DNA from 2 places in the Amycolatopsis lexingtonensis genome. Region 1 is predicted to be linked to the other one. Evidence: riboswitches for the same ligand, from Rfam matches in the RefSeq annotation. Region 1 holds a riboswitch; the other holds the start of a gene.

Region 1 (3,988 bases):
GCCTGGTCGGGCACCGCCTCTTCGGGCGTGGCGGTGTCGGGTTCGGAACGGCTGGGCTCGGTGCTCACCGGTCCATTGTCCACGGCCCTGGTCAGGCGGTGTCGCGGCGGTGCCGCAGGAGCGCGGCGAAGGCGGCGGCGAGCAGGACGATCGCCCCGAGCAGGACGCCGACGAGGTCCGCCGAAAGCACGACGGCGAAGACCGCGAACAGGGCCGCGGTGACCAGGACGAGCACACTGCGTTCGTACGCGGCGAGCACCAGCAGGCCGAGCGTGGCCAGCAGCGGACCGCGCAGCCCGTCGCCTAGCCGGAACTGCCAGGACCCGACCAGATCGAGCAGCGGGATGGCGAGCAGCGCGGCGATCGTGCCGAGGACGAACCACCCGGTGCGAGCGGGGCGCAGCGCGAGGGCGTACCAGACGGCGGTGCCGGCGAGGGCCACACCGAGCGCGCCGAGCCACAGCGGCCCGGCGGGCAGGCCCGCGCCCGGCGCGTAGTAGTCGTCCTGGCTGAGCCACTGCAGCTGTGCGTAGCCCGTGCCGCCGACGCCCCCGGTGCCCAGCGATCGGCCGGGAGTCAGCAGCGCGCCGACGTTCACGGAGGCGCCGACCGGGCTCCGGCGTGACAACAGCTGCACGACCGCCAGGCCGAGCTGCGCGAATCCCAGCAGTGCCAGCGGAAACCAGTAGCGCGGCCCTCTCCCCATCGGGCCAGGCTAGCGCTCAGCAGAACGGCGGGAGCTCGCGCGGGTCGCCGACCGGGGCCCAGCGGCCGTCCACCTTCGCGTACTCCCAGTCCGCCCCGCGCGCGACGATCCGGCGCAGCGCCAGCAGCACGCGGTCGACGTGCTCTTCGGTGCTGCCCAGGCCGAGGCTGACGCGGATCGCCTGCTGCCCGTCGCCACCGGCGACGGCGATGAGGCGCTTGGCCGCGATGTGGGCGCAGAACGCGCCGTCGCGCACGCCGATGCCGTATTCGGCGGACAGCACCGCCGCGAGCCAGCCCGGGTCGAACCCGGCGACGGTGAAGCTGACCGTGCCGACGCGGTCGACCGGCGCGTCGAACAGCCGCAGCTCGGCGCAGCCCGGGATGCTCTCGAGGCCCTTGCGCAGCCGGGTGAGCAGGGCCTGCTCGTGCGCGACGACGGCGTCCCAGTCGCGGGAGAGGGTCTCGCACGCGACGCCGAGCGCGTACACGCCGACGGTGTTGGGCGAACCGGCTTCGTGGCGCTCCGGCCCGTCGTTCCAGACGACGGCGTCTTCGGTGACGAGCTTGGTCGCCCCGCCGCCGGCGAGGTACGGGCGGGCGGCGCGCAGCCAGTCGGCGCGGCCGATCAGCGCGCCCGCGCCGAAGGGCGCGTACAGCTTGTGGCCGGAGATGGCGACGTAGTCGACGTCCAGCTCCCGGATCGAGATCCGGCGGTGCGGCGCGAGCTGCGCGGCATCGAGGGCGATGCGAGCGCCGTGCTTCCGCGCCACGGCGGCGATTTCGGCGACCGGGAGCAGCTCACCGGTCACATTGGACGCTCCGGTGACGACCACGAGCCGGGGCCCCTGCGGGGAATCCGCGAGCGCTTCGTCCACAGCGGACACCGCGGCGAGGCGGGTACGCGGGGTCGGGATCCGCCGGACGTTCGGGCCCAGCCACGGAAGCAGCGCGGCGTGGTGCTCGGTGTCGAAGACGACGACGGTGGTGTGCCGCGGCAGGCTGCGCGCGAGCAGGTTGAAGGAATCGGTGGTGTTGCGCGTGAAGACGACGGTGTCGGTCCGGCGGGCGCCGACGAACCGGCGCAGGACGTCGCGGGTGCGCTCGTAGAGCTTGGTGGAGACCTGCGAGGCGAAGCCGGCGCCGCGGTGGACGCTGGCGTACCAGGGCAGGAACTCGTCGACCTTGGCACGGACCGCGTCGAGGCAAGGGGCACTCGCCGCGTGGTCGAGGTTGGCGTAGCCGACGGTGCCACCGGTGACGAGCGGAACCCGCAGCGCCGCGCCGGCGACCGTCGGGATGCCTTGCCGGACAACGGTTTCGACGGTCTTCGCGGGGTGAACGGTGACGCTGGTGCGGTCGATGGCGAGAGTCATCGGGTGCCTCCTCGGCGATCCGGGGGACCCCCGGCGAGGGGCCCGCGCTTGCCCGTCGCGGGACGCGACCGGCCCGGTCTTCACCCGGGGCACCCCACCGCGGTAGGAGGGTTGCCGGCCAGCAAGCCGGGGCTTCGCGCTGGCACTCATGACCTGGCACAGAAGGTAACCGAGAACGCGCCGGGCGGCCAACCCCCGACTCACATTCTGAGACGCCGCTCACAGAATCACGGTTTCGCGCGGAACCGCCCCGGCAGTTCGGTGACCGCGTTGTCCGCGAGGTGGGTCGCGGTGCCCTCGTACTGCCCGGCGCCCGCGGCGAACCGCCAGCCGCCGAGGGACTTGCCGTCGACCGGCTCGCCGTACGCCGTGGCGAGGGTGGTCGAGACGGCACCGAACGCGACGCCGTCCCAGTTCGCCGCCGGGGCGTCGGGGATGGTCCAGAGCGTGAAGTGCACGTGGGCGCCCGTGCTGGTGCCGCCGCACGGCAGCGCATTGCCGGTCGAGCCGAGTTCGGCGCCCGCCTCGACGTGCTCACCGTCGGTGACCTTGATGCCCTCCATGTGGTAGTAGCCGGTGCGCCAGCCGCCCGCGTGGTCGATGGTCACCCAGTCACCGCCGGCGCAGTGCTGCAGGTGGACGGTGCCCGCGAGCGGCGCGCGCACGGTGCGGTCGGCGGGGCTGAAGTCGATGGCGTTCTTGACGCCGGTGCTGCCGTCGTCGGAGTGGATGCCGGCGGAGTAGACCTGCTGGCCTGCTTTGAACGGCAGGGTGAGGGTTGGGAAGGGGGCTATTTCGGCGGTTGCGGGCGGGGTGTTGAGCAGTCCGAGAGCGGCGGTGAGTGCGACAGCGATGGCCGTCTTGCGCAGTTTCGTCACTCTGAGTACCCCTTTGGCTAGCTACTCACCCGTTTGAATGAGCGCACGGTAAGCCAAAGGGAGTAGAGATGGAAGATCGAGTGAGGTTTTTGTGAGGTGTGCGGCTCTGCCGATGACGTGAACGACTCGTTCACCGCGTCCGGCGTCAGGGTCCCGGCAAAGTCGCGCGGCCAGGCCACTCCGCCGCCGGTAACCCGCTCACCCCACGTCTTGAATGACTCATTCAGGTCTTCGGAGGTCCTGAATGACTCATTCAAGACGCCGGCGCACCGCTGCGGACCGCACCGACCCGACTTTGCCGGGACCCTGACCTCCGGCGTCATGAACGACTCGTTCATGACGTTCGTGGCGGACCGCGACGGGGCGAACTCCGGGGCGAACCGAGGCGCGCGGCTCCGCGACCGGCGAGGCGGCTCGCCCGTCAAAAGCGTCGCGACCGGGGTCAGGTCAGCGACCCGACTCGCCCTTCCAGCGGGCCAAACGCCCGGCTCGGTCCACCGCGCGCAGCCGTCGCTCGACCGAATCGCGGACCACCGATGTCGTGACCACCAGCAGCTGGTCGTGCTCCTGCAACCGGCTGGTCTTCTGCGGCGTGAAGCCCGCGCCGTCGCGCACGACCAGGCTGATCGTCGCTCCAACAGGCAGCCGCAGCTCCGACAGGTACACGCCGTGCAGCTTCGAACCGGGCTGGATGCGTACCTGCAGCAGTTCGGCGCCGAGTTCGTCCAGCGGGGCCGAGTCGACCTCGATCTCGTGCGGCTCGGACTTCTTCGCCAGACCCAGCCAGCGCGCGAGCGGGCCGAGCGTCGCGCCCTGCAGCAGCGTCAGGACGATGACCAGCACGAACACCGCGTCGACCAGCCGCTGGGCGCCGGGCACTCCCTGGGACAGCGGGATCATCGCGAGCACGATCGGCACCGCGCCGCGCAGGCCGGCCCACGACAGGAACGCCTGTTCCCGCCACGGCAGCCGGAACGGCAGCACCGACAGCACCACCGAGATCGGCCGCGCCAGCAGCAGGACGACCGC
Region 2 (3,988 bases), 6.3 Mb from region 1:
CGGTGCTGATCACCAGCACGCCGGCCACGACCAGGAACGCGCCGAGCAGGCCGAGCCAGCCGGGCCGCTCGCCGAGCACCAGGACGGCGGCCAGCACCGACAGCAGCGGCCCGGTGCCCCGCGCGACCGGGTAGACGACGGACAGGTCGCCGACGCGGTACCCGCGCTGCAGGACGATGCCGTAGGCGATGTGCAGCACGGCGGTGACGACCGCGGCCAGCAGCCAGCTCCACTGTGGACGGTCGGCTTCGACGACGAGCTGGACGACCGTGATCGGCAGCAGCACGACGGCGCCGACGGTGTAGTAGAGCCAGACGAACTGGGTGCCACCCGAGGAGATCCGCTTGGCGGCCAGGTTCCAGACGGCGTGCACGACGGCGGCGGCGAGGACGAGGGACAAGGCGGTGGCGTTCACGGGACCCTTTCTGGCGTTTTCGCGCGCGCGAAAACCGGGTCCTCCAGGCTTTTGCCCCGTCAGATGAACGACCGGCCGTCCGGGCCCGCCGATGGTGCCGCTCGGACCAGGCCCGCCGGTCCTGGTTGTGTCGGGCTGGCTGCGCGGACCGGCGACGGAACCCTAGGCACTGCCGCCGCCCACGGTACTCCCGGCTCCGGCCGCCCGCGGCCCGGCTGTTAAAGTGGTCGCTCGCTGCCCGTGCGGCATTCCGTCATGGAGGAAACCCGCTTTCCGCGGGGCCACTTCAGCGCGGCGGCGATCTCACCGAGTGAAACAGGAGTTGCCCTATGGCCAACATCAAGTCGCAGATCAAGCGCATCACGACGAACGAGAAGGCGCGTCAGCGCAACCAGGCGATCCGGTCCTCGGTGAAGACCGCGATCCGCAAGGTCCGCGAAGCCGCCGAGGCCGGCGACAAGGCCAAGGCCGTCGAGCTGCAGCGCGACGCCGCCCAGAAGCTGGACAAGGCCGTCTCGAAGGGCGTCATCCACGCCAACCAGGCCGCCAACAAGAAGTCGGCGCTCGCGAAGCGCGTCAACGCGCTCTGAGCTGGTTGATTTCTGGGAAGGCCCCGGCTCCGGCCGGGGCCTTCTTCGTGTCCGGGGTCAGCGGTCGCCCTTGGCCGCCGCGACCTCGAGGACCGCGCGTTCCAGCGCGTAGCCCGGGTCCGCCGCCACGCCCTTGACCTCGGCGTTCAGTCGCGCGACCACTCGCATGGCCGTGGCAAGGCCGTCCTGGTTCCAGCCGCGGGATTGACCCTGCGCCTTGCGGATCTTCCACGGCGGCATGCCCAGCTCGCCCGCCATCTGGTTCGGGTTGCCGCGCCCGGCACCCGAGACGCGGGCGATCGTGCGGACCGCGTCGGCCAGCGCGTCGGCCACCAGGACGTGCGGGACCCCGAGCTGCATCGCCCAGCGCAACGACTCCAGCGCCGCCGAACGGTCGCCGCTGACCGCCTTCTCCGCGACCGCGAACCCGGTCACGTCGGCGCGGCCGCGGTGGTACCGGTGGACCGCATCGGCGTCGATCGTCCCGCCCGTGTCGGCCACCAGCTGGTTGGCCGCCGAGGAGAGTTCACGCAGGTCGGAGCCCACGGCGTCGATCAGCGCGGCGACCCCGGCCGGCTCGATCTTGCCGCCCGCCCGGCGCACCTCGTGCCGAACGAACTGCTCGCGCTCGGCCGGCTTCGTCAGCTTCGGGCACTCCGCGATCTCGGCCCCGGCCTTCTTCAGCGCCGCCGGGAGCGACTTGCCCGCCTTGCTGCGGCCGCCGCCGGTGTGGATGACGACGAGCACCACCCCGTCCGCCGGGTCCTTCAGGTAGGACGCCACGGCGTCGGCCAGCTCCTGCGAGATGTCCTGAGCCGATTCGAGGACGATCACGCGGCCCTCGCTGAACAGCGACGGGCTCACCAGTTCGGCCAGCTCGGGCGCTGTGAGATCGGACACCCGGGCCCTGGTCAGCTCGGCTGTCGGGTCCGTCGCGCGGGCGGCGGCGAGCGTGTCGCGGACGGCCCGCTCGATCAGCAGTTCTTCGTCACCCAGCACCAGGTGCAGCGGGGCCGGGGCGGTGGCTTGCGCGGTCACCCCCGAATCCTCTCACCCGCGCCGCGGTGCGCCCGCTCCGGTGATGTCGGGCGGCCACCATGGCACGGTCCGAGCACGATGTCGTACGGTGTAGGCGAGGCGGCCCGCCCCGGAACACTCCGGCGTGCGCGCACCGACAACCGAATACCGCTCATCCAGAGGGGCAGAGGGAACGGCCCGACGAAGCCCCGGCAACCGGCGTACAGCCCGTCATCCCGCGATCGCGGGGTAGCTGACGACCACGGTGCCAATTCCGGCCCGCTTCGGCGGGGCAGATGAGGAAAGGAACCTCGCGATGACCGCAACCCTCGGCACGACCTCCACCACCAAGACCCCGGACCTCGGTCCCGCCGTCGAACTGGTGTCGAAGGAAGAGGGTCACCGGCAGCCGCTCGCCCCGGAATTCGTCTCCGCCGAAGACTTCTCGCCGCTCGAGGTCGCCTACGACTTCGGCCGCGTCCGCCGCGAAGACATCGAGGCCGGCCCCAAGAACATCTGGCGCTACAAGAAACTCCTCCCGGTTCCGTCCAATGTCGAAGAGATCCCGAACACCGAGCCGGGCGCGACCCGCCTGGTCCGCGCCGACCGCCTCGCCAAGGAACTCGGCCTCAAGCGCGTGTGGGTCAAGGACGACACCGGCAACCCGACGCACTCGTTCAAGGACCGCGTCGTCGCCGTCGCGCTCGCCGCGGCCCGCGAGTTCGGGTTCGAGGTGCTCGCGTGTCCGTCGACCGGCAACCTGGCCAACGCGACGGCCGCCGCCGCGGCCCGCGCCGGCTGGCGCTCGGTCGTGCTGATCCCGAAGACCCTCGAGCGCGCCAAGATCCTCACCACCGCGGTGTACGACGGCGACCTGATCGCGGTCGACGGCAACTACGACGACGTCAACCGCCTCGCCACCGAACTGGCCGGCGAGCACCCGAAGTGGGCGTTCGTGAACGTGAACGTCCGGCCGTACTACTCGGAAGGCTCGAAGACGCTGGCCTTCGAGGTCGCCGAGCAGCTCGGCTGGCGCATCCCGCCGCAGATCGTCGTGCCGATCGCCTCCGGTTCGCAGCTGACCAAGGTGGACAAGGGTTTCCGCGAGCTGGGTCAGCTCGGTCTCGTGGACGCCAGCCCGTACAAGGTGTTCGGCGCGCAGGCCACCGGCTGCTCCCCGGTGTCGGCTGCGTTCCGCGCCGGCCACGACGTGGTCCAGCCGGTGAAGCCGGACACCATCGCCCGCTCGCTCGCGATCGGCAACCCGGCCGACGGCCCCTACGTGCTCGACGTCGTCAACCGCAGCGGCGGCGCCATCGAGGACGTCACCGACGAAGAGGTCGTCGAAGGCATCCGGCTGCTGGCCCGCACCGAAGGCATCTTCACCGAGACGGCGGGCGGGGTCACCGTCGCCACGGCGAAGAAGCTCGTCGAGACCGGCAAGCTGGACCCGGACGCCGAGACCGTCCTGCTGATCACCGGCGACGGCCTCAAGACCCTCGATGCGATCGAGAACCACGTGGGCCCCAAGGCGATCGTGCCGCCATCGGCCGCCGCCGTGAACGAGGCTCTCGGCTACTGACGTCCGCGGCGCCCGGGGCGAGCCGCTTGGCGCGCCCCGGGTTCAGCGGCGAGGCGGGCCACGGGGTTCGCCCCGCCGTGCCACCGCCGGACCCGCCGCGTCCGCGACGACCGCCGTGTCGCCGTCGGCGTCGGTCCGGGTGACGAGCGCACCGAGCGCCGTCAGAGTGTCCAATGTGGACTTGCTCGGGTGGCCGTAGGTGTTGCCGGCGCCCACGCTGACCAAGGCCACCCGCGGCGCCACCGCCGCGAGGAACGACGGCAGCGAGTAACGCGAACCGTGGTGGGGGACTTTCAGCACCTCCGCTTTCAGATCACCGATGTCGGCCAGCAGGTCGGCCTGCGCGGCCAGCTCGACGTCGCCGGTCAGCATGACCCGGCCCGC

What was found. A riboswitch is a leader RNA that binds a small molecule or an ion and turns the genes downstream of it on or off. The one in region 1 is predicted to bind S-adenosylmethionine.
Region 2: another riboswitch for S-adenosylmethionine. It lies ahead of thrC (threonine synthase); the one in region 1 lies ahead of H4696_RS17870 (aminotransferase class V-fold PLP-dependent enzyme).

Annotation. Positions count from the first base shown of each region.
Region 1 covers NZ_JADBEG010000001.1:3,939,757-3,943,744, forward strand. The annotation lists gene lspA (signal peptidase II) at 1-68, opposite strand, end outside; gene H4696_RS50175 (hypothetical protein) at 92-706, opposite strand; gene H4696_RS17870 (aminotransferase class V-fold PLP-dependent enzyme) at 723-2,081, opposite strand; SAM riboswitch class IV at 2,121-2,235, opposite strand; gene H4696_RS17875 (M23 family metallopeptidase) at 2,309-2,959, opposite strand; gene H4696_RS17880 (potassium/proton antiporter) at 3,407-3,988, opposite strand, start outside.
Region 2 covers NZ_JADBEG010000001.1:10,282,203-10,286,190, reverse strand. The annotation lists gene H4696_RS47270 (DMT family transporter) at 1-415, opposite strand, end outside; gene rpsT (30S ribosomal protein S20) at 745-1,005, shown strand; gene holA (DNA polymerase III subunit delta) at 1,063-2,043, opposite strand; SAM riboswitch class I at 2,192-2,325, shown strand; gene thrC (threonine synthase) at 2,339-3,604, shown strand; gene H4696_RS47250 (ComEC/Rec2 family competence protein) at 3,647-3,988, opposite strand, start outside.